3 regions of the Streptomyces speibonae genome follow, and region 3 is predicted to be linked to each of the others. Evidence: riboswitches for the same ligand, from Rfam matches in the RefSeq annotation. Region 3 holds a riboswitch; each other region holds the start of a gene.
What was found. A riboswitch is a leader RNA that binds a small molecule or an ion and turns the genes downstream of it on or off. The one in region 3 is predicted to bind cobalamin.

Region 1 (7,715 bases), 4.7 Mb from region 3:
ACCGGCGCGCAGCTCGATGCCGGAGGCGGAGATCACGGACAGACTCCAGGGCGGGTTGGGGTGGCGGTGGGCGGCTGAGGACGTTCCCGCCGTCTAATGCGCGAGGAGAATGGCCATGCGAGCCATTCTAACGGGGCCGTGCAACCGCTTTTTCTCCGTGCGGGTTTTCTCCGTGCGGGCGTCCGGGCCGTTGTCGGTGCCCGGTGCCACACTGGGCGGACAAGGACATTCCGGCACACGTGAGGCACGAGGATGTGGTCACCATGGCAGGCACGGACGGCGGGCGTCCGAGCATCGTCCCCACGCTGCTGTACGCGGACGCGAAGGCGGCGATCCGGCAGCTGACGGAGGCCTTCGGCTTCAGTGAGCTGTCGGTGTACGAGGGCGAGGACGGAGCCGTGATGCACGCCGAACTGGCGCAGGGCAACGGCGTGGTGATGCTGGGCTCCAAGGGCCGCGGCGGGGTCTTCGACACGGCGATGAAGGGCGCGGGCCCGGCCGGGGTGTACGTCGTCGTGGACGACGTGGACGCACACCACCGGCGCGCGGCGGAGCAGGGCGCGGAGATCCTGATGCCCCCGACGGACCAGGACTACGGCTCACGCGACTACATGGCCCGGGACCTCGAGGGCAACGTGTGGGGCTTCGGCACATACGCGCCGGAGGCCGGCGCCTGAACCACCGCCCCGCGCTCCGGCTCAGCCGCCGGTGTGGACCTGGAAGGCGGCCCGGCGGACCGCCTTGGCCAGGGCGGGGTCGGGGTGCGCGGCGGCGAGGGCCACCAGGACCTGCACGGTGCGCGGATGCCCGACGGCCCGCACCTCGGTGAGCAGCGCGGGGACCGTCGGCTGGACCGCGGACTCCAGGTGACGCACCAGCAGCGGGGCCTCGCCGTGGTCGGCGACGGCGGCGGCGGTGTCCACCCAGAGCCAGGTGGCCTCCTCCCGGGTGAGGACCGCGTGGGCGTCCTCGGGGTCGGCGCCGTCGTGCTCGGCCAGCCACAGCAGGGCGTACGGCCGCAGCGTCGGCTCGTCGAGCACGGTGCGGACCTCGGGTTCGGCCGGGGCGCCGACCACGCGCAGCGCCTCGAAGGCCAGGCCGCGCAGCAGGGCGTCCTCGCCCCGGGCGGCGGCGATCAGCTCGCTGACGGCGCCGGCGACGGGCCGGGCGGCGAGCCAGGCGCGGTACTCGGCGCGGGCCGCGTTGGGGCGCAGCTGGGCGCAGCCGCGCAGCATGTCCTCGGCGCCCTGCTCGATGTTCCCGGCGGGGCTCTGCGCCGCGACGCAGATCTGCTCCAGCTTGACCCACACCGCCCAGCTGCCCAGCGGAGTGAGGGTGGCCTGTCCGTCGCCATAGGTGAGGGCGCCGACGGAGGCGAGGGCGCGCAGCGCCCAGTCGAGCAGCGGTTCGAGCGGGGCGTCGGCCGCGGGCCCGGCGAGCGCGGGACGGGGCCGCTGGAGGGTCCCGGGCCCGGCTCCGGGCCGGTCGTCCGCGGGTCCGGGCGCGTCGTCCGCCTGCGGCACGTAGTCGATCTCGCAGCGCTCGGTACGGAGCTCGGTGACGCGCTGCTGGAGGAGGTCGAGGAGCTGCGGCACGGGGACGGAGCCGGCGGACAGCTGGAGGAAGGAGAGCACCTGCGGCATGGCCGTGACGACCTCGGCGACGGCGGCGGGCTCGTACTCCTCGGGCTCGGGGCAGGCGAGCGACCAGGCGTCGCAGAGGGCGACCCAGCCGCGCAGGACGGCGCTGTCGTCGCGGTCCCAGGCGCGCAGCCGCCAGCCGGGGCGGGCCGTGTCGCCGTGCACCTCGATCAGACCGGCCAGGCGTGCGGTGTCCCAGTCGGCACGGACCTGAGCGGTGGTCAGGCCCAGGTCCCGGGCGGCACGTTCGGCGCTCGCGTCGGAGAGGGTGGCCTTGCCGTCGGCGGTGGCGCCGTCCCGGCCGGGGCCGAGGGCGGCGTCGGCCCAGCGGGCGACGCGGGCCGCCGCGGCCAGACAGGAGCGGGCCATTCCGGCCAGCTCCGCGGGCGCGGGAGTGCCCTCCGGGGGGCGTGGCGCGGGGCGGCGCGGGCGCTGCCGGCTGATCGCGGCGGGGGCGGCGGCCAGGGGTCGCGGGCCGACGAGTCGGAGCCTGGAGTCGCGCGGGATACGGGACGTCACGGGTGCAGTCTTGCGGTTGACGGTCCGAAAACCCAAACGGAATGTCGACGAGGCCCCGGGGAGGGCCCGAACCCCGGGCCGGAACCGGTGGCAGCGAGCGAATCAGGCCAGTGGTACGACGCCAAACGGAATCACCGGGAAGGGCCTCACATCAGCGGGGTGAGGAAGCGTCGCAGACCCTCCTCGTACGCCTGAGGGTCGGCGTTCCACATGGCGGCGTGGGGGGCGCCCCTGACGGTGCGCAGGGTGACGAAGTCCGGCTGGGCGGCGGCGAGGTCGCGGGAGAACCGCCAGGGGGCCACGGCGTCGTCGGGTCCGTGGAAGATCTGCGTGGGGACGCTCACGCGGTCCAGGTGGACGGCGCCGGGCCTGCGGTCGCCGTACAGCCCTGTGCGGCCCTGTGCGGCGCGGACGGCCAGCGGCAGCAGCACGCCCGGGGTGTGGTGGGCGGCGGCGAGGGCGCGCAGGGTCGCCTCCCAGCTGAGCACCGGGGAGTCGAGGACGAGGCCGGCGACGCGGTCGCGCAGCTCGGAGCGGGCGGTGGCGCGCAGCGCCATGGTCGCGCCGATGGAGAAGCCGTAGAGGATCACCTGACGGGCGCCGGAGTCCACCGCGTGGCGCAGCACGGCGTCCAGGTCGCGCCACTCGGCCTCCCCGAGATGGTTGAGGCGGTCCGGTGCGCCCGGTGCGCCGGGGTCGCCGCGGTAGGCCGGGAGGAGCACCGGGAAGCGGTGGTGGTGCAGGACCTCCAGGACGTTCAGGGGGTGTTCCCGGGTGGTGCCCAGGCCGTGGACGGCGATCACCCAGGTGTCCCGGGCGCCCGGCACGAACCAGACGGGCAGGGGGCCCAGTTCGCCGGGGACGTCGAGGTCGGTGTGGTCCAGGCCGAGGGCGGTGCCCGGGTCGCCGGTGCATACGGCCGGGGTGAGCCAGGCACGGTCGCCGGGTTCCAGGGTGCCGTGCGTGACGCGCTCCAGCCGGCGCACGACGGTGTCGGCGGGGTTGGAGGTGCCGGACAGCACGGGTCCGACCACCGCGTGGAAGCCGTTGCCGGCGAGACCGTGGCGGCCGGGGCGGAGGGCGGCGAGGTCCCGGGTGAGGGTGACCTGGCCGGCGGCGGTGGCGTGGACGGTGAGTGCGGGCTCGGTGGGCAGGGGGCCGCCGGGCGGGATCCTGAGGGCGGCGTCGCTGGCGAAGCGCCCGGCGGCCACGGCGGCGGCGCCGGCGCCCATCACGGCGGTGACGGCAGCGGCCGTCGCTCTGACAGTGCGCACGGTTTCCAGTGTCACGTCGGGACGGGTACCCGGCCAGTGGGCCGGTTCAGGTGGGGGCCGGGGGGTGTTTTCGCCCCCCGTCGCCCCTTCCCGTCCCGGTCCGGGGGCGCTCCCCCCCCGGCCCCCCGCTCCCCCCGGCCCCCGCTCCCCCGCTCCTCAAGCGCCGGAGGGGCTGCCATGCTGGCCGTAGCCGGTCAGGCGTTCGCTCACCTCCGTCAACTGCTCGCGGGTCAGGAGGTGGGGGGTCAGGCCCGGGACCGAGGACGCCGTCAGCCAGACCCGGCACATCCATTCGAGCTGGGCCGTGCGGTCGTAGGCCTGGCCGAGGGTCGTGCCGTGGGTGACCGTGCCATGGTTCCGCAGCAGGCAGCCGGTGCGGCCGTCGAGGGCGCGGAGCATGTGCTCGGCCAGCCGGTCGGTGCCGTACGTGGCGTAGCGGGCGACCCGGACGGGGCCGCCCAGTGCCGCCGCCATGTAGTGGATCAGCGGCAGCTCGTCGACGAGCGTGGAGACGGCCGTGGCGTGCACGGCGTGCGTGTGCACGACGGCACGCGCGCCGGTCGTGCGGTACACCGCCAGATGCATGGGCAGCTCGCTGGTCGGGAGGAGCGTGCCGATCACCTGCCGGCCGGCCAGGTCGACCCCGGTCACGTCGTCCGGCGTCAGCCGGTCGTACGGTACCCCCGACGGGGTGACCAGGACCGTCTCGCCGACCCGCACGGAGACGTTGCCGGAGGTGCCGACGACGAGTCCGTCGGCGACGCTCCGGCACGCGGTCTCCACCAGCTCCACCCAGGCACGCGCCTCGTCCTCGTCCGCGTGTCTCCGGCCGTTCCGCAGCTGCTCAGTCATGGCGCGATCCTGCCAGTCGGCCCCGGCCATCCGGCGGAGCGGCCACCCCCTCTTACGGTCACCCCGATGCCCGTTCCAGTTCATCTTCCGTTCACCCAGGTTACCTACGTTCGATCAGCCAATGACCTCGAACGATTGCCTGGGTAAATGGAAAGCTTCTCGCTGATCCTCGCGATTGTGGTGGTAACCGCACTCGCGTTCGATTTCACGAACGGTTTCCACGACACCGCGAACGCGATGGCAACAACCATTTCGACCGGTGCGCTCAAGCCCAAGGTCGCGGTGGCCATGTCCGCCGTACTGAACCTTGTCGGCGCATTCCTCTCGGTGGAGGTCGCCAACACGATCTCCAAGGGCCTCGTCGACGAGGCCGGCATCCGTCCCGAGGTCATCTTCGCCGCGTTGGTCGGCGCGATCCTCTGGAACCTCCTGACCTGGCTGGTCGGTCTGCCGTCCAGTTCCTCGCACGCCCTCATGGGCGGTCTGATCGGCGCCACGGTCGCCTCCGCCGGCTTCGGCGGGGTGCACGGCGACGTCCTCGTCACCAAGGTGCTGATCCCCGCGATCGCCGCCCCGCTGGTGGCCGGACTCGCCGCGATGTTCGCCACCCGGCTCACCTACCGCCTGGGCAAGAAGGCCGACGGCAAGGCCGCCGAGAAGGGCTACCGCGCCGGGCAGATCGCCTCCGCCGGCCTGGTCTCCCTGGCCCACGGCACCAACGACGCCCAGAAGACGATGGGCATCATCACCCTCGCCCTGGTGACCGGCGGCACCCTCGCCCCCGACTCCGACCCGCCGCTGTGGGTCATCCTCTCCGCGGGCCTCGCCATCGCCATGGGCACCTACCTCGGCGGCTGGCGCATCATCCGCACCATGGGCAAGGGCCTGACCGACCTCCAGCCGCAGCAGGGCTTCGCCGCCCAGACCAGCGCCGCGACGGTCATCCTGGCCTCCTCGCACCTCGGCTTCTCCCTCTCCACCACGCATTCCGTTTCCGGTTCCGTGATGGGCGCGGGCCTGGGCCGCAAGGGCGGTGTGGTGCGCTGGTCGACCGCCACCCGGATGTTCGTCGCCTGGGGCCTGACGCTGCCGGCGGCGGCCCTGGTCGCCGCGCTCGCCGAGTGGATCTGCGGCTTCGGCGACTGGGGCACCGCCCTCGTGGCCGTCTTCCTGATCGCCTCCAGTGCCGCGATCTGGAAGGTCTCCCGGCGCGAGGTCGTCGACCACACCAACGTCAACGACCACGACGTGCCGGACGCGGAGCCGTCCGGCGTGGTGACGCAGGCCATGGCCGCGGTGACGCCTCCCCCGGCGGGCACCGTGGCCGACGAGATCTCGGTCACGATCCCGGCCCCGGAGTCCGCCGACCCGGCGACCCCGTCGGCCAGGACCACCGTCTGACCGCGACCCGGTACGAAGGAAGTAGAGCACCATGAAAATCGACTGGGCGGCCCTCGGCTCCGTCTTCGGCGTCAGCCTCGTGGTCACGGTGGCCCTGGTGGGCCTGTTCACCCTCGGCATCTCCGGTCTGTCCCACCGCGAGCGGGCCGCCGCACAGGGCCGGCCCGCGGCCCTGGCGGTCACCGGCGCGTACGCCTGCTTCGCGGCGTGCGCGGCGGCGGTGGGGTACGGCATCTACCTGATCATGGCCTGACGGGTCATGGCGGCCTGACCGCACAGCGCGTCCGTCCGGCGGGCGGTGCGGGAGCCGGAGCTCCCGCACCGCCCGCCGGCGTGTGCGCGCCCGTCCCCGGTTCACCCACCGGCGCCCCTCTGTGGGCCTCAGCACACTTCAGCCTCGCAGGTCAACGGCAAGTTGACGGCCCTTCGGGGGCCGTGGTGGACTGCCTCAGCCAATACGGCGGCAGGAGAGGAAGCCGGTGCGAATCCGGCGCGGTCCCGCCACTGTCACCGGGGTGAGCCACCCGGGGAGCCAGGAACTCTCGCCGCCGGTCTCGTCGAACCAGGGCGTGGACACCCTGAGTGAGGACATATCGCCATGCGCGGCTGCCTGTTGAGGTCGACCAGCGACACACCGCCCCGCTCCGGGGCCGCTCCCTCCGGATCCGTCACCGGCTGAACCCATGGGTGCCGACCGCGTGTTCGCGTACGGCGCCGCCGCCGGCCTCCTCGGCGACCTGCTGCTCGGCGATCCCCGCCGCGGGCATCCGGTCGCCGCTTTCGGGCGGGCCGCGGCTGCCGTGGAGCGGGTGCTGTGGCGCGACGACCGGGGCCGCGGGGCCGTGCACACCGCCGTGTGCGTCGGCGGCGCCGTCACGCTCGCGAGCCTCGCCGCCCGCGCCGTACGCCGTAGTCCCGCCGCTTCCGTTGCCCTGACCGGCGTCGCCACCTGGGCCGTCGTCGGCGGCACCTCGCTGGCCCGGGAGGCCCGCGCCATCGGGCGCGCCCTGGAGTCCGGGGACGTCGAGGCGGCCCGCGCCCGGCTGCCCCATCTGTGCGGCCGGGACCCGCAGGCGCTGGATGCCGACGGCATCGCCCGCGCGGTGGTGGAGTCCGTCGCCGAGAACACCTCCGACGCCGTGGTGGGCGCGCTGGTGTGGGGCGCCGTCGCCGGGGTGCCGGGCCTGGTGGGGTTCCGGGCCGTCAACACCCTGGACGCGATGGTGGGTCACAAGTCGCCCCGCCACCGCCGCTACGGCTGGGCCTCCGCCCGCCTCGACGACGTCGCCGGCTGGCCGGGGGCGCGGCTGACCGCCGTACTCGCCGCGCTCGCGGGACCGGACCCGCGCGGGGCCGTACGGGCCTGGCGCGCGGACGCGGCGAAGCATCCGAGCCCCAACGCCGGTCCCGTCGAGGCGTCCTTCGCGGGCGCGCTCGGCGTACGGCTCGGCGGCACTCTCTCCTACGGCGGACGGGTCGAGCACCGGCCGGTCCTGGGCGGCGGCGGACGCGCCGTGAACGTGTCCGACATCGATCGGGCGGTACGGCTCTCGCGGCGGGTCGGCTGGCTCGCGCTCGCCGCCGGCGTCGCCGCGCGGAGCGTCGTGAAGGGACGTGCGTCGTGAGCGGTGGAGGTCTGCTGGTCGCCGGGACCACCTCGGACGCCGGCAAGAGTGTGGTGACCGCCGGGATCTGCCGGTGGCTGGTGCGGCAGGGCGTGAAGGTCGCCCCGTTCAAGGCGCAGAACATGTCGCTGAACTCGTTCGTGACCCGGGAGGGCGCCGAGATCGGACGGGCGCAGGCCATGCAGGCCCAGGCCTGCCGCCTCGAGCCGACCGCGCTGATGAACCCGGTGCTGCTCAAGCCGGGCGGCGAACGGTCCAGCCAGGTGGTGCTGCTGGGCCGGCCCGTCGGCGAGATGAGCGCCCGCGGATACCACGGCGGACGCCAGCAGCGGCTGCTGGGCACGGTCCTTGACTGTCTGGAGCGGTTGCGGGGCACGTATGACGCGGTGATCTGTGAGGGTGCC
Region 2 (7,715 bases), 140 kb from region 3:
CAACGATCTGCGCCACGGCAGCGGCCACCGCGGAGGCCGGAGCCGCACCCGAGCCCGCACCCCTGGGCAGGTCCTGAGGCTCTCCGGCGCCGGGAGCGGAGCGGCTCTCGTGGGCCGACATCTATTCGGCTCGCACGCCGTCGCCCGTGCATGCTTCACCCCGCCACAAGGCTCTGATCCTCAAGTGAGCGGCCGCCTCACCCTTGTTGACGATCACGCCGACCTGACCTGAGAGGTCCAGTCCGAACTCGATTTCGACCTCGGCCGGTCCGGCATCCCGCAATTGCGTCACCACGGCACGCGTCATGTCCCGGACCGGTCGGAGTGCCTCCTGCAGCGTCGCCGGCGCCCTCCTCACCGCGTCCGTCACCCTCCCGGCCTGCACCGGGCCTTCCCCGGCCGGACGGACGGTACCCGGCACCACTTCGAACACGATCTCCCCGCCGTCCTCCAAGGGCAATCTGTCCACCGACTGCATCAACTCGCCTCCGTTGCACCACTGTTGGTCCTCTCGCATACCGTTGTAACCTGCCAGTAGTTCCCATGACAGTGCAGTGTCCGACCCGGCTCACCGTTTCTTCGGCACGCGTTGGAAAACCGCTGACGGCGGTCCCTTGCGTCTTCAACTGGGCATCAGGTGGCAAGGGCTGACGGGATGCCGCTGCGGAAGCGGCGTGCGGTCCTGACGAGGAAGCAGTCACTTTCATGCACGGAGTGCGGCCGGACTGGTTCTCAGACAGTGGTTCGTGGGCGGCCCGACGACCTGGCCCGAGATCACACGCGGCCGGGTTGGTGGGCGCGGCGGTCCTGGCCGTCGTCCTGCTCGTCACAGGCTGCTCCGATTCACCGGAGCGCCCCGACCCGCCCGCGTCCTCCGGCCGTTCCGCCACGGACGGCGCCGTGGAGACGGTGGTGCATGTCCGAACCTGCGAGAACAGGTCCGCCTACGCCGTACCCACGGATGACCCCATACCGGACTCCGTCCGTCTGCCGAGCCCACTGACTCTTCCCCGAGGGGCGGCCGTCGCCGGTATACGGGCCGGACGCGGTGACGCCGTGCAGTACATACTCGGTCCCGAAACAGGGACCTGTCACTTCGTCTTCGGAGCCAGCAGCATCCACTTCTTCATGGGGGCGGACGACGGCCGTTCGGGGGTGTCGGAAGCATTCGCCCCGGCCGGGGCCGCCTACTCGTCGGTTTACGGCTGTGAGTACCTTCCCGAGGTCGCCCGGTTGTCACCAGGCGCGGACTGCACCAAACCGCCGGATGAAGAGGTGACCCCTCTGTCGACCGGTGTCCGCAACTTGCATGCCTCGCTCGTCCGGGTTCAGGCCGGCTCCAGCTCGTATCTCTGGGGCAGAGACTCCCGCTATGACACGGTCGCGCTGTTCGTGTCCACCGTCACGCAGGGGAATCCGGCCGGGAAGTCCATCTCATGCAGCTTGCCGGACCGGCAGGGAGACATCTGCACTGCGAGCCTGAGCTATTTCCTCGCACAGGTGGGGGAGGCCTCACATCTGACGGAGCGGGACCGCCGCCGCCTGACTCAGGTCATTCACACGTTCATCACTGACCACCGGGAGTGAATCGTCTCCCTCCGCCTGGCGAGCTCGCGACCGGCGGCCATTGCGTGGTCCGGATACGAAGCCGCCTGGCCCTGGGCGGCCATCCTCCTCCAGTCCCACTCATGTACGACGGCCCGCCACACTTGCCGGTATGATGCAGTTGCACATAACTTGCAATAACGTCGAAGGGCGGACCTTGGGCATGGCGCTCTACACGCTCCCGGAGCTCCCGTACGACTACTCGGCGCTCGCGCCGGTCATCAGTCCGGAGATCATCGAGCTGCACCACGACAAGCACCACGCGGCGTATGTGAAGGGGGCCAACGACACCCTCGAGCAGTTGGCCGAGGCGCGGGACAAGGAGGCGTGGGGGGCGGTCAACGGCCTGGAGAAGAACCTGGCGTTCCATCTCTCGGGGCACATCCTGCACTCGGTCTACTGGCAGAACATGACCGGTCCGAAGGACGGTGGTGGCGGCGAGCCCCTCGCCCGGGACGGTGTCGGGGAACTGGCCGACGCGATCACCGAGTCGTTCGGTTCCTTCGCCGGTTTCAAGGCCCAGTTGTCCAAGGCCGCCGCCACCACGCAGGGTTCCGGCTGGGGCGTGCTCGCCCACGAGCCGCTCAGCGGCCGGCTGATCGTCGAGCAGGTCTACGACCATCAGGGCAACGTCGGGCAGGGCTCCACCCCCGTCCTCGTCTTCGACGCCTGGGAGCACGCCTTCTACCTGCAGTACAGGAACCAGAAGGTGGACTTCATCGAGGCCATGTGGCAGGTCGTCAACTGGCAGGACGTGGCGAAGCGGTACGCCGCGGCCAAGGAGCGGGGCGACAGTCTGCTTCTGCGCCTGTAGCCGCGACAGACGTCCTGCTCGTGATCGTCTTCTCACCCTTCACGGCAGGCGCGACGAAGGGGCCCGCGTGAGTGATCGCTCGCGCGGGCCCCTTCCGTGTTCACTCGGGGGGAGGGAGGAAGGGCGCGGCCGCCGGCACACGCGGCGGTGGTCGCCGCCGACGGCGAGGCGGACGGTGTGCGGCAGCATCAGGCCGACGAAGCCGATCGGTCCGCACGCCGCGACGATGACGCCGGTGACCAGGGAGAGCAGCACGAACATGCGGGCCCGGAAGCGGGCCACGTCCAGGGGTGAACAGCGGGGGACGGGACATGCCGTCGTACACGTGAAGCCTCCTGGGGAGTCCGCGCTCCTCGGATCGGGCCCGCGGCAGGCCAGCGTCCTGACTCCCGGATCGACGCTCCTCCCCCTGGCCTTCCCGCGCGGTGCGCAGTGGCGTGTGGACGGGGGCAACTCCCCGGTCACAGTGGCGGAACCGTGCCGGATTCGCACCGGCTTCCTGTTTCCCGTCGCGGTGATGAACCGGTGATCCTGCGAGCCGCCCGGCTCAGGGCAAAAGGGCGCATGGGCGGAGCTTCACGCGCACGCCCCCTCGCGCCTCGGCACGCGTGTCCGAAAGTTTCGCCCTCTGCTCTCTTGATTGCGGTGTTATGCATTCACATCACCATGCGCTGAAGGAGGTGAGTCGCGTAGGAGGCTATCTGAACTGCGAATATGCCACATCTCAACCCTCTCCATGTGAAGGAAATGTTTCCGAAACTTGGTCGAAACTGTTGACAGGCTCATGGCGGTCTCCGAAGACTTCCCTGCAAGGCCCGCGGGCAGGCCCCGGCCGCCCGCCCCCCACCAGCCTTCATCGGGAGGACGCATGCACAAGGACGGCACGCAGCAGGACCAGTTTCAGCAGAACCCCGCTCCCTTCGGCGGCCTGAGCCGGCGCGGCTTCCTCGGCGCCGGCACCGCCGCGCTCGCCACCGCGTCCGGACTGTTGCTGCCCGGCACCGCCCACGCCGCCACCACCATCACGACCAACCAGACCGGCTACGACGGCATGTACTACTCGTTCTGGACCGACGGCGGTGGCTCCGTCTCCATGACGCTCAACGGCGGCGGCAGCTACAGCACCCAGTGGACCAACTGCGGCAACTTCGTCGCGGGCAAGGGCTGGGGCAACGGCGGGCGCAGGACGGTCCGTTACAGCGGCTACTTCAACCCGTCGGGCAACGGCTACGGCTGTCTCTACGGCTGGACGTCGAACCCGCTGGTGGAGTACTACATCGTCGACAACTGGGGCAGCTACCGGCCCACCGGCGAGCACCGGGGCACCGTCTACAGCGACGGCGGCACGTACGACATCTACAAGACGACGCGCTACAACGCCCCCTCCGTCGAGGGCACCCGCACCTTCGACCAGTACTGGAGCGTCCGGCAGTCGAAGGTGATCGGCTCCGGCACCATCACCACCGGCAACCACTTCGACGCCTGGGCGCGCGCGGGCATGAACCTGGGCGAGTTCCGGTACTACATGATCATGGCCACCGAGGGCTTCCAGAGCAGCGGAAGCTCCAACATCACGGTCAGCGGCTGACGTTCGTCCCGCGCACCGGCGGCCGCGGGCCCCGTCCTCGTGACGGGGCCCGCGTCACGTGTTCTCCCCGGTGCTGTCGTGCTTGCCGGCGCCCGGCCGGTCGTCGCGGTGGCGGGTGCCGGGGAGCAGGTCCTGGACCTTGGCCTTGAGGCCCTGTTTCACCATCGAGCCGCGGTCGCTGTCGCCCTTGAGGATCGCGGTGGCCGCCGCCTCGATCTGGTCGAGCGAGGCGTGCGGCGGGATCGGCGGGACGGCCGGGTCGGTGCGGAAGTCGATGACGAAGGGCCGGTCGGCTGCCAGCGCCCGGTCCCACGCGGCCTCGACCTGCTTGGGCTTCTCCACGCGTACGCCGTCCAGGCCGATGCGCTGGGCGATGTCGGCGTAGGGGAGGTCGGGGATGTGCTGCGACTCCTCGAACTGGGGGGCGCCGGACATGGCGCGCATCTCCCAGGTGACCTGGTTGAGGTCGCCGTTGTTCAGCACCGCCACGATCAGCCGCGGGTCGGACCACTCGCGGTAGTACTTCGCGGCGGTGACCAGCTCCATCATGCCGTTCATCTGCATGGCGCCGTCGCCGACCAGGGCGATCGCGGGCCGGTCGGGGTGGGCGAACTTCGCGCCGATGGCGTACGGCACCCCGGGGCCCATGGTGGCCAGGGTGCCGGACAGGGAGCCGCGCATGCGGCCGCGCAGCCGCAGGTGCCGGGCGTACCAGTTGGCGGCCGAGCCGGAGTCGGCGGTGAGGATGGCGTCGTCGGGGAGCTTGCCGTCCAGGGCGTGCACGACGTACTCCGGGTTGACCGGGTCCGCGCCGACGGCGGCGCGGCGCTGCATGATCTCCCACCAGCGGGCCACGTTCTTCTCGGTCTTCTCCCGCCAGGCCCGGTCCTGCTTGCGGTGCAGCTTGGGCAGCAGGCGGCGCAGGGTCTCGCGGGCGTCGCCGACGAGGTTGACCTCGTTCGGGTAGCGCAGGCCGATCATGTGCGGGTCGATGTCGATCTGCACGGCCCGCGCCTGGTCCAGCTCCGGCATGAACTGCGTGTACGGGAAGCTGGAGCCGATCATCAGCAGGGTGTCGCACTCCTGCATCAGCTCGTAGGAGGGGCGGGTGCCCAGCAGGCCGATGGAGCCGGTGACGTAGGGCAGGTCGTCCGGCAGGGCGTCCTTGCCGAGCAGCGCCTTGGCCACCCCGGCGCCGAGGACGTCCGCCAGCCGCTCGACCTCCTCGCGTGCGCCGCGGGCGCCCTGCCCGATGAGGACGGCCACCTTCTCGCCGGCGTTCAGCACGTCGGCCGCCCGCTGGAGGTCCTCCTCGGCCGGCACCGGCGCGTACCGGCCGAGACCGAGGCTCGAGGGCACCATCTTGAAGGCGTGCGTGGGCGGGCTGTAGTCCAGTTCCTGCACATCGCCGGGGACGATGACCGCGGTGACCGTGCGCCGGGCGTACGCGGTGCGCAGGGCACGGTCGATCAGGTTCGGCAGCTGCTCGGGGACGGTGGCGGTCTCGCAGAAGTCGGACGCGACGTCCTTGTAGAGACTGGCGAGATCCACTTCCTGCTGGTAGGAGCCGCCCATGGCGCTGCGGTTCGTCTGCCCCACCAGGGCCACGACGGGGACGTGGTCCAGCTTGGCGTCGTACAGGCCGTTCAGCAGGTGGATCGCGCCGGGCCCCGAGGTGGCCGCGCACACCCCGACCTTGCCGGAGAACTTCGCGTAGCCGACGGCCTGGAACGCGCACATCTCCTCGTGGCGGGCCTGGACGAACTTCGGTTTGTTGTCCGCCCGTCCCCAGGCCGCCAGCAGACCGTTGATGCCGTCGCCCGCATAGGCGAAGACATGATCGACATCCCACTCGCGCAGCCGCTGGAGGATGTAGTCGGACACCTTGTTGCCGGCCATGCGAGCTCCGTTCCGATCCCGTCGACGGTCCACGGTCCCCGGCCCCGGCGTCCGGCCTGTGGACAAGGCCCGTGCACAGGGGACGCGAGGGCATGACCCTTCAGGGGTAACCGCGCGGGTACGGGCAAAACGTCAGCGGCTGCTGAGCTGCGCGTCGATCGCCTCGGGGGCGAGGAGCTGCTCGGAGGCCAGGGTGGCCGCGCCGATCAGGCCGGCGTCGGTGCCCAGGAGGCTGTGGGTGATCTGCAGATCGCGCGTGGCCAGCGGGTGGGAGCCGGCGTAGACGGCCTCGCGGATGCCCGCCAGCAGGGTCTCGCGCGCCTCGGCGAGCGCCCCGCCGACGGTCACCACGGAGGGGTTGAGGACGCCGACGAGGTCGGCGACCACACTGCCGATGACCCGCCCCGCCTGGCGCACCAGCCCGACCGCGTCGGGGTCGCCCTGACGGGTGAGCGCCACGATGTCCGCGGCCGTCCGCGCCTCGCGGTCCATGCTCCGCAGATCCCGGGCGATCGCCCAGCCGGCCGCCTCGGTCTCCAGGCACCCGACGCTGCCGCACCGGCAGACCCTGCTGCCGCCGCGGTTGAGATGCCCGATGTCCCCGGCCGCGCCGAGCGACCCACGGAAGAGCCGCCCGTCGAGGACCAGCCCGCTGCCGACGCTCATCCCGGCGTCGACCATGAGCAGGTCGGCGGTGTCCGGCCACCGCTTGCGCTGCTCGCCCAGCGCCATGACGTGGGCGCCGTTCTCCAGATGGACGGGCACCTCCGCGAACCGCTGCGCGAAGAACGCGTTCAGATCGAACTCGTACCACTTTCCCATCATGGTCGGGGAGTTGACACGGCCTGTCGTGGTCTCGACGAGCCCCGGCACGGCGACGGCGATGGCCCGCACGTCGCCGGCCGCCGCGCCCGACTGCTCCAGCACGGCCGTGAAGTGCCGGTCCACCTCCCGCATGACCTGTTCCGGCCCGGCATCCATGTCCACCGGTCCGCCGGCCGATGCCAGGACCCCGGCATCCAGGTCGGTCACCGCCACCCGGCAGTGGTCGAGCCCGAGGTCGGCGGCGAGGACCGTGCCGGAGCGCTGGTTGAACTCGAACACCTCGGCCGGGCGTCCGACCGAGGCCGAACCGGGACTGCCCGCCCCGTAGACGATGTAACCCGCCTCCAGCAGTCCCGTCAGCCGGTTCTCGACGGTGGCGCGGGCCATGCCGGAGGCACGGACGAGCTCGGACCGGGTGCGGGCCCGCTTGTTGCGGATCATGTCCAGGAGGTGGCCGGCCCCCGCCGCAGCTCGGCCGTTGCGAATCCCCATGCCAGTCATTATGCCAATCGTGTGCACTATTCCGTTCGACGGTGACGGGAAACCGGGTCGACTGTGACGGGAAGCCGGGTCGACAACAGTGACGGGAAGCCGGGTCGACTGTGACGGGAAGCCGGGGCGACGTGACGGGAAGCCGGGCGGTGCTGCGGGCCGCTAGGGAGCGACCGCCAGCTGCGCGCCCAGCGCGGTCACGGCCTCCCGGGCGTCCGCGCCGCGGGCCTCGATCCGTACCTCGGTGCCGCGGTCCGCGCCCAGGCCCAGCACGGCGAGCATGGCCTTGGCGGCGGCCCGCCGGCCGGCCACGTCCAGGGTGATCTCGGAGGCGAAGCGCTGGGCGGTCGCCACCAGTTGCGCGGCGGGGCGGGCGTGCAGGCCCTCGGGGTCGGCGACGGTCACGTTGACGGCCCACCCGTCCCCGTCCAGCGGCTCGGCGGTGACCGGCGGGGCGGGCGGCGCGGGCTCCAGGAGGGCGCGTACGGCGTC
Region 3 (7,715 bases):
ACACGAGCCGTGTGTTCCTCCCGCCGGCCGGCGCGGTCATCAGGGCCGCCAGTTCCTCCGGGGTCCGCGGACCCGTGGCCGCCTTGGTCAACAGCCCCTGTTCCCGCAGGAGTCGAGCGACCGCGACACCCCACGGCAGCCGCAGTCCCGCCGCCGCGAGCAGGTCGGTGCGGGCCAGCATCCCGGCCGCCGCGCCGGTGTGCGCGCCCGACGGGGTGAGCAGGGCCGCGTCGTCCGCCCAGCGCAGGGCCAGGTCGACGTCGTGCGTCGCCATGACGACCGTCGTGCCGTTCGCACGCAGCCCGTCGAGGGTGGTGAGCAGCCGTTCCTGGCCGTCCGGGTCGAGGCCGGCCGTCGGCTCGTCCAGGATCAGTACGCGGGGTCGCATGGCGACCGCGCCCGCGATGGCCGTCCGCTTGCGCTGCCCGTAGGAGAGCAGATGCGTGGGCCGGTCGGCGAGCGCGGAGATGTCCAGCGCGGCCAGCGCCTCGGCCACGCGGGCCCGCACCTCCGCATCCGGCAGGCCGAGGTTCAGCGGCCCGAACGACACGTCCTGTCCGACCGACGCGGCGAACAGCTGGTCGTCGGGGTCCTGCACCACCAGCTGCACGGTGGTGCGCAGCGCCGTCAGCCCCTTCCGGTCGTACCGCACCGCCCGCCCGTCCAGCGTCAACTCCCCGCCGTCCGGGCGCAGTCCGCCGCTGAGCAGGCGCATCAGCGTCGTCTTGCCGCTGCCGTTGCGCCCCAGCAGGGCCAGGGCGCGTCCCTCACGCACCTCGAAGTCGAGGCCGGTGAGCACGGGAGGTCCGTCCTCGTACGCGAAGGACACGCCCCGCAGGGCCACCGGCACGGACTCGCTCACGACAGGGGCCTTTCCAGTACCAGGGTGAGGGCGGCCAGCGCCGCCAGGAGCGCCACGCTCAGCACCGTGAACCGGACGGAGATCCGGGTCTCGGGCACCAGCACGCGCAGGGTGCCGTCGTAACCGCGTCCGGCGAGACCGGTCTGCAACCGCGCCGCCCGGTCGAAGGACCGCACGAACGCGGTCGCGCCGAGCCCGCCGAGGGAGCGCCAGGTCGCCGCGCGGGTGGTGTGCCCGAGCCGGGCCGCCTGCGCCTCCCGGACCCGGCGTACCGAGTCGAGCAGCAGAAAGCTCATCCGGTACGTCACCAGCGCCACGTCGACGAGAGGGGCGGGCACGCCGGCGCGCACGAGGCGCGGCAGCAGATCCGACAGGGGAGTGGTGAACGCGAACAGCAGCACCCCGAGGGACGCCGCCGAGGTGCGCAGCAGCAACTCCCCGGCGCGCAGCGGCCCGTCCTCGGCGGGTGAGACGAACCCGTCCGGCCCGCCCACCTGCACCAGCAGGGTGAGCGCCCCGGTGACGCAGAACCCCAGCGGCACCCGGTACGCCCGCCACAGCCGCCGCCCGGGCACTCCGGCCGGGCCGAGCAGGACCGCGAGCGCGGTCACGAGCACCAGGGCCGCGCCAGGCCAGGGCGGCAGCGAGATCGCGAGCGCGGTGAGGCCGAGGCTCAGGACGGCCTTGTCCACGGGATGGCGACGGCGCCACCGACTACTGTGCGCCGCCACGTCAATCGGCAGCACGCCCTCAGCCCCAGGCCCGCTTCGGGTCCCCACCCCGCCCGCTCTCAGCCCCGAAGCCCGAGCCGGAACCCGCACCCGACCCCGAGGCCGTGCCGGCCTCCGATCCCGAGCCCGTGCCCGACGCCGAGCCGGCGGCCGCCCCCGTACCCGAGCCGAGGCCCGCCTCTGAGTTGGTGCCCGTGCCGCGGGCCGAGGACGGGTCCGCCCCCGAGCCGGAGTCCGTCCCCGAGCGGCGGGTCGCGCCCGTGCCAGGGGCCGACCCTGTGCTGGGGGCCGACCCCGTACCCGAGACCGAGCCCGAGGCGGGCCCCGTCTCTGCGTTGGTGCCCGTGCCGGGGGTGGAGGCCGAGCCCGGTTCCGAGCCGATGTCCGCCCCTGAGCTGCCCGTCGCGCCCGTGCCGGGGGCCGGCCCTGAGCCGGCGGCCGACCCCGACCCCGGCCCTGGATCCGAGCCGGAGTCCGGTCCCCCCACGGCGTTCGACGGTGAGCCCGAGCTGGAGCTCGGCTCTGAGTCGGAGGCCGCGTCTTGAGCGGAACCTGTTCCTGGGCCGGTGGCCGGCCCCGAGCCGGAGGTCGGCCACCGGCTCGGGATCGGGGGAGGTCCCGGCTTCGGGCCGGCCCCGGCTGCCGGGGCCGTGTCCGGGGCGGCGACGGCCGTCACCGCTTGCGCCGCGCCCTGGCGGCGGCCGCGGCGGAGGCCGAAGTAGTAGGCGAGGATGCCCGCGCCGAGGGCCGCCTGGAGGGCGAAGAGGGCGGACTCGATCTCGCCGGACGGGGGTTCGTACAGCGGGGAGAACCACGGCTCGTAGTCCGGGTCGATCTCGGTGATCGCGGTCTCCGCCTCCGCGTCCGCGCCCGTGAACGGCTCCTCCTTGTGGTCGCCGAGCCCGAGCACCAGCGGCAGCACCGCGAGCGCGGCCACGAGGAGCAGCAGCAGGCCGTTGATCCTGGCGTTACGGCTCATCGGGCCACCGCCTCGGCCGACTCCGCCCGCTCGCGCCCGGCCACCGAGGACACGAGCACCCCGAGCCGCGTCAGTTCCCCCCGGCTGGACTGCACCAGCATGCGCATCACCAGCACGGTCAGCAGCCCCTCGCTCACCGCGAGCGGAATCTGCGTGACGGCGAAGATGGAGCCGAACTTGCCGAGCGCGCCCAGGAATCCGCTGCCCGGGTCGGGGAAGGCGAGCGCGAGCTGCACACTCGTCACGCAGTACGTCGACAGGTCGGCGACGAACGCGCCGAAGAACACCGCGACCATCAGCGGCGCCTCGTACCGGCGCAGCAGCCGGTAGACGCCGTACCCGGCCCACGGGCCGACGATCGCCATCGAGAAGACGTTGGCGCCCAGCGTGGTCAGACCGCCGTGGGCGAGCAGCAGCGACTGGAACAGCAGGGTGATGGTGCCCAGCACCGCCATGACCGGCGGCCGGAACAGCACGGCGCCCAGTCCCGTACCGGTGGGGTGGGAGCAACTGCCGGTCACCGACGGCAGTTTCAGCGCGGACAGGACGAACGTGAAGGCTCCCGACGCGCCGAGCAGCAGCGTGCTCTCGGGATGTTCCCGCACTTCACGGATGAGCGACCGGGCTCCGTGGACGACGAACGGCGCCGACGCGGCGCCCCAGGCGACCGCGTGCACCGGAGGCAGAAAACCCTCGGCTATGTGCATGGCTCAGCAGACCCTCTCCAGCACCTCGTGGATGGTTGACGCGCCTTGGCCGGTCTCCTGGCTGACGGGTACCACCGCCCGTGCTCCGCCTTCCCGGGTCCCGAAGGACCCAGTGGCTGCCCGTGAGGGCCGGAGCCGGACTTCCCGATCACAGTGGCGAGGGCCGCACCGGTATCGCACCGATTTCCCGTCACCAAGGCGTGGTGACAGTAGTGCCCGCACCGGCCCGGTGACAAGCGGTCACAGGGGGCGCGCGGACGGCGCCCGGCAGCTCGGACACCGGCGCACACCTGCGCACTTGACACACGCGGCGCCCATCGCAGGGCCGGGGGAGTGAAGGGCCGCCGTCCTGGGCAGAACCTTGCTGCATGTAATGTGCAACAGCGATATTCAGGCAACAGGGATGTGAGGATCGATGACGACCCGACGGATACGGGGCGCCGCCGCGGTGGCGATGGCCGGTGCGCTCGCCGCCTGTTCGGCGCCCGGCGACGGCGGAACGGACGACGGCGCGGCCGCCGATTCCGTCGTGATCGGGGTCTCCACCGAACCGGACACCCTCAGCCCCCTGCTCGGCTACGGCAAGGACGGCAACTCCAAGATCTTCGACGGGCTCCTCGCCCGGAACGCCGATCTCAGCCTGAAACCCGCGCTGGCGGCGTCGCTCCCCGAGGTCACCGACGGCGGCCGCACCTACACGTACACCCTGCGCGACGGCGTGGAGTTCAGTGACGGCGAGCCGCTCACCGCCGACGACGTGGTGTTCACCTACCGCACCGTCCTGGACGACAAGACCAACAACCCCGCCAAGAGCGAACTGGACGCCATCAAGGAGGTCCGGGCGGACGGCGACGACACGGTCGTCTTCACCCTGGACTACCCCTACGCGGGCTTCGCCGCCCGCACGGTCCTGCCCGTCGTCCCCGAACACATCGCAGGGAAGCAGGACCCCAACACCGGCGCCTTCAACACCGAACCGGTCGGCACGGGACCGTACGTCCTCACCGGCTGGAGCAAGGGCGAAAAGCTCACGTTCAAGGCCAATCCGGACTACTGGGGCGGCGCCCCCGAGGTGAAAAAGCTCACCATGGCGATCATCGCCGACGACGACGTCCGCGCCACCCGGCTGCGCTCCGGCGACCTGGACGGCGCCACCCTCCCGCCCAACCTCGCCGCCACCTTCGCCGACGACGACGGGCTCGGCACCCACCGGGCGACGAGCTACGACTTCCGCGCCGTCACCCTCCCCACCGGCAACCCGGTCACCGGCGACACCGCGATCCGGCGGGCCCTGGACCTCGCCGTGGACCGCGAGGCCATGGTCGACAAGATCCTCGACGGCGCCGGCCGCCCCGCCTACGGCCCGCTGCCCGTGGACGACCCCTGGTTCGCGAAGGGCATCGAACGCGACCAGGACCTCGACGAGGCGGGCCGCATGCTCGACAAGGCCGGCTGGAAGGCCGGTGAGGACGGCGTCCGCGCCAGGAACGGCCGCCGCGCCTCCTTCACCCTCTACTACCCCTCCGGCGACAAGGTCCGCCAGGACCACGCCCTCGCCTACGCCTCCGACGCAAAGAAGGCCGGCATCGAGGTGAAGGTCGAGAGCGCCACCTGGGAGGTCATCGAACCCCGGATGCACCGCGACGCCGTCCTCGCCGGCTTCGGCAGCACCGGCGACCCCGACTTCGGCCTCTACACCCTGCTGCACTCCTCCCTCGCCGGTGACGGCTTCAACAACATGGCCCGGTACGACGACCCGGCCGTGGACGAGGCCCTCGACACCGGCCGCCGCAGCCGCGACCCCGAGGTCCGCAAGAAGGCCTACGACGACCTCCAGCGCGCACTCGTCAAGAACCCCGGCTACACCTTCCTCACCCACATCGACCACGTGTACGTACTCGCCGACCGCTGGCAGGACCTGACCACCCAGACCGAACCGCACGAGCACGGCTTCGCCAGCGGCCCCTGGTGGAACGTCGAGGACTGGCAGCCGAAGGGATGACCGGCGCCCCCTGGGGAGCGATGGCACGGCTCACGGCACGGCGGGCCGTGCACGCCGTGCCGGTGCTCCTCGTCGTCACCTTCGGCGTGTTCGCCGTCGCCGCCGCCTCCCCCTTCGACCCCGTCAAGGCGTACGCCGGCACCGCCGCGCTCGGCGCCGACCAGGAGACCCTGGACCGGCTGCGGGAGAACCTCGGCGTGGACCGCCCGTTCACCGCCCGCTGGTGGGACTGGCTGACCTCCGCCCTCGGCGGCGACCTCGGCCGGTCCACCGTCATGCGCCAGCCCGTCACCGAGGTCATCGGCGAACGCCTGGCCTGGTCGGCGCTGCTGTGCGCGGTCGCGTTCGCCGTCGCCGTGCTGCTCGGCACCGTGCTCGGCGTGCTCGCCGCCCGCCGCCCCGGCTCCCTCCTGGACCGCGCGGTCACCTCCCTCGCGTACTGTCTGGAGGCGGCGCCGGTCTTCTGGATCGCCCTGCTCGCCGTCTGGCTGTTCGCCCTCGAACTGGACGTCCTGCCGGCCGGCGGCCTCACCGACACCGGCAGCGAACAGGTCACCTTCGGGCAGGTCACCCACCACCTGATCCTGCCCGCCGGCGTCCTCGCCGTCTCCCAGCTGCCCTGGTTCACGCTCTACGTCCGCCAGGGCGTCGGCGACGCCCTCGCGGAGGACCCCGTGCGCGGGGCCAGGGCCCGCGGCCTGAGCGAACGCACCGTCCTGCTCGGCCACGCCCTGCGCTCCGGACTGCTGCCCGTGCTCACCCTGATCGGCTCCCGCGTCCCCGAACTCATCACCGGCGCCCTGCTGGTGGAGAGCGTCTTCAGCTGGCCCGGCATCGCCGCCGCCACCGTGGAGGCGGCCACCGCCGTCGACTTCCCCCTGCTGGCCGCCCTCACCACCCTCGCCACCGTCGCCGTCCTCGCCGGAAACCTCCTCGCCGACCTGCTCTACGGGCTGGTCGACCCGAGGGTGAAGCTGAATGAGATGTGACTGACGTGACCGACATCAGCGTCGAGAAGGCCGGGCAACCGGACGCCGCCGGGTCCGCGGCCCCGACGGCATGGCGCGCGCACGGCACCGCCCGCCGCTCCACTCACACCCTGCGCCTGTGGGTCTCCGCCGCCGTGGCCGCCGTGACGGTCCTCGCGGTGCTGCTGGTACCGCCCCTGGTCCAGCTCGACCAGCAGGCCGTCGACCTGGCGGCGAAACTGCTGCCGCCGGGCTGGTCCCATCCCTTCGGCACCGACGACGTGGGCCGCGACCTGCTGCTGCGCTGCGTCTACGGACTGAGGGTGTCCCTGCTGGTCGGCATCGTCGCCGCGCTCACCGCCACGGTGATCGGCACCGTCGTCGGCGCCACCGCCGGAGCGCTCGGCGGCCGGGCCGACCGCGCGATCATGCGCCTGGTCGACACCCTGTCCTCCGTCCCGCACCTGCTCATGGGCATCTTCATCGTCGCCATGTTCCGGCCGGGCGTCTGGCCGGTGGTGATCTCCGTCGCCCTCACCCACTGGCTGTCCACCGCCCGCATCGTCCGCGCCGAGGTCCTCTCGCTGCGCTCCCGCCCCTACATCGACGCGGCCGTCTCCGGCGGCGCGTCCCGGTGGCGGGTGGCCGTCCGCCATCTCCTCCCCGGCGTCCTGCCCCAGGCCGGACTCGCCGCCGTCCTGATGGTCCCGCACGCCATGTGGCACGAGTCGGCCCTGTCCTTCCTGGGCCTGGGCCTGCCCACGCACACGGCCAGCCTCGGCACCCTCATCCAGGGCGCGCGCGGCTCCCTGCTCGCCGGACAGTGGTGGCCGACCCTCTTCCCCGGCCTCTTCCTGATCGTCCCCACGCTCGCCGTCGCCGGTCTCGCCGGAGTCTGGCGGGAGCGGATCAACCCCCGCCGCCGATCGGAGCTGATGCTGTGACCGAGCGACCCCCCGTGCTGTCGGTCCGCGGACTGTCCGTGCGCTTCCTGCTGCCCGGTGGCCGCCGGATCGCCGCCGTCACCGACGCGCACTTCGACGTGGCACCCGGCGAATGCCTCGCCCTGATCGGCGAGAGCGGCTGCGGCAAGTCCGTCCTCGCCTCCGCCCTGCTGGGCCTGCTCCCCGCCAACGCCCGGACGGCCGGCCACGCCCGCCTCGACGACCTCGACCTGCTCACGGCCGGCGAACGCGTCCTCGCCCGCACCGTACGGGGCCGCCGTATCGGTCTCATCCCGCAGAGCCCCGCCGCACACCTCACCCCCGTGCGCACCATCCGCTCCCAGCTGGAGGAGACGGTCGCCCAGCTCACCGGCGTACGCGGCCGCGCCGCCCTGCGCACCGCCGCCGAACGGGCCGCTGCCCGCGCCGAGTTCCCCACGGACCACCTCGACCGCCACCCGCACGAACTCTCCGGCGGCCTCGCCCAGCGGGCCGCCACCGCCCTGGCCCTCATCGGCGAGG

Region 1: another riboswitch for cobalamin. It lies ahead of AC5L3C_RS29605 (cobalamin biosynthesis protein); the one in region 3 lies ahead of AC5L3C_RS08205 (energy-coupling factor ABC transporter permease).
Region 2: another riboswitch for cobalamin. It lies ahead of AC5L3C_RS08765 (iron chelate uptake ABC transporter family permease subunit); the one in region 3 lies ahead of AC5L3C_RS08205 (energy-coupling factor ABC transporter permease).

The regions. Positions count from the first base shown of each region.
Region 1 is NZ_OZ480260.1:6,586,869-6,594,583, reverse strand. Features, by position in the region: gene AC5L3C_RS29640 (ABC-F family ATP-binding cassette domain-containing protein) at 1-36, opposite strand, end outside; gene AC5L3C_RS29635 (VOC family protein) at 264-677, shown strand; gene AC5L3C_RS29630 (hypothetical protein) at 699-2,159, opposite strand; gene AC5L3C_RS29625 (alpha/beta hydrolase) at 2,306-3,433, opposite strand; gene AC5L3C_RS29620 (class II aldolase/adducin family protein) at 3,590-4,285, opposite strand; gene AC5L3C_RS29615 (inorganic phosphate transporter) at 4,433-5,686, shown strand; gene AC5L3C_RS29610 (hypothetical protein) at 5,718-5,939, shown strand; cobalamin riboswitch at 6,131-6,250, shown strand; gene AC5L3C_RS29605 (cobalamin biosynthesis protein) at 6,370-7,311, shown strand; gene AC5L3C_RS29600 (cobyric acid synthase) at 7,308-7,715, shown strand, end outside.
Region 2 is NZ_OZ480260.1:1,994,547-2,002,261, reverse strand. Features, by position in the region: gene AC5L3C_RS08785 (nSTAND1 domain-containing NTPase) at 1-121, opposite strand, end outside; gene AC5L3C_RS08780 (CU044_2847 family protein) at 122-478, opposite strand; gene AC5L3C_RS08775 (hypothetical protein) at 1,057-1,587, shown strand; gene AC5L3C_RS08770 (superoxide dismutase) at 1,769-2,419, shown strand; partial or broken gene AC5L3C_RS08765 (iron chelate uptake ABC transporter family permease subunit) at 2,558-2,707, opposite strand; cobalamin riboswitch at 2,792-2,943, opposite strand; gene AC5L3C_RS08760 (glycoside hydrolase family 11 protein) at 3,288-4,007, shown strand; gene AC5L3C_RS08755 (thiamine pyrophosphate-requiring protein) at 4,062-5,906, opposite strand; gene AC5L3C_RS08750 (ROK family protein) at 6,039-7,223, opposite strand; gene ptsP (phosphoenolpyruvate--protein phosphotransferase) at 7,386-7,715, opposite strand, start outside.
Region 3 is NZ_OZ480260.1:1,858,178-1,865,892, reverse strand. Features, by position in the region: gene AC5L3C_RS08220 (energy-coupling factor ABC transporter ATP-binding protein) at 1-862, opposite strand, end outside; gene cbiQ (cobalt ECF transporter T component CbiQ) at 859-1,608, opposite strand; gene AC5L3C_RS08210 (energy-coupling factor ABC transporter substrate-binding protein) at 1,613-2,572, opposite strand; gene AC5L3C_RS08205 (energy-coupling factor ABC transporter permease) at 2,569-3,279, opposite strand; cobalamin riboswitch at 3,310-3,492, opposite strand; gene AC5L3C_RS08200 (ABC transporter substrate-binding protein) at 3,695-5,281, shown strand; gene AC5L3C_RS08195 (ABC transporter permease) at 5,302-6,270, shown strand; gene AC5L3C_RS08190 (ABC transporter permease) at 6,285-7,193, shown strand; gene AC5L3C_RS08185 (ABC transporter ATP-binding protein) at 7,190-7,715, shown strand, end outside.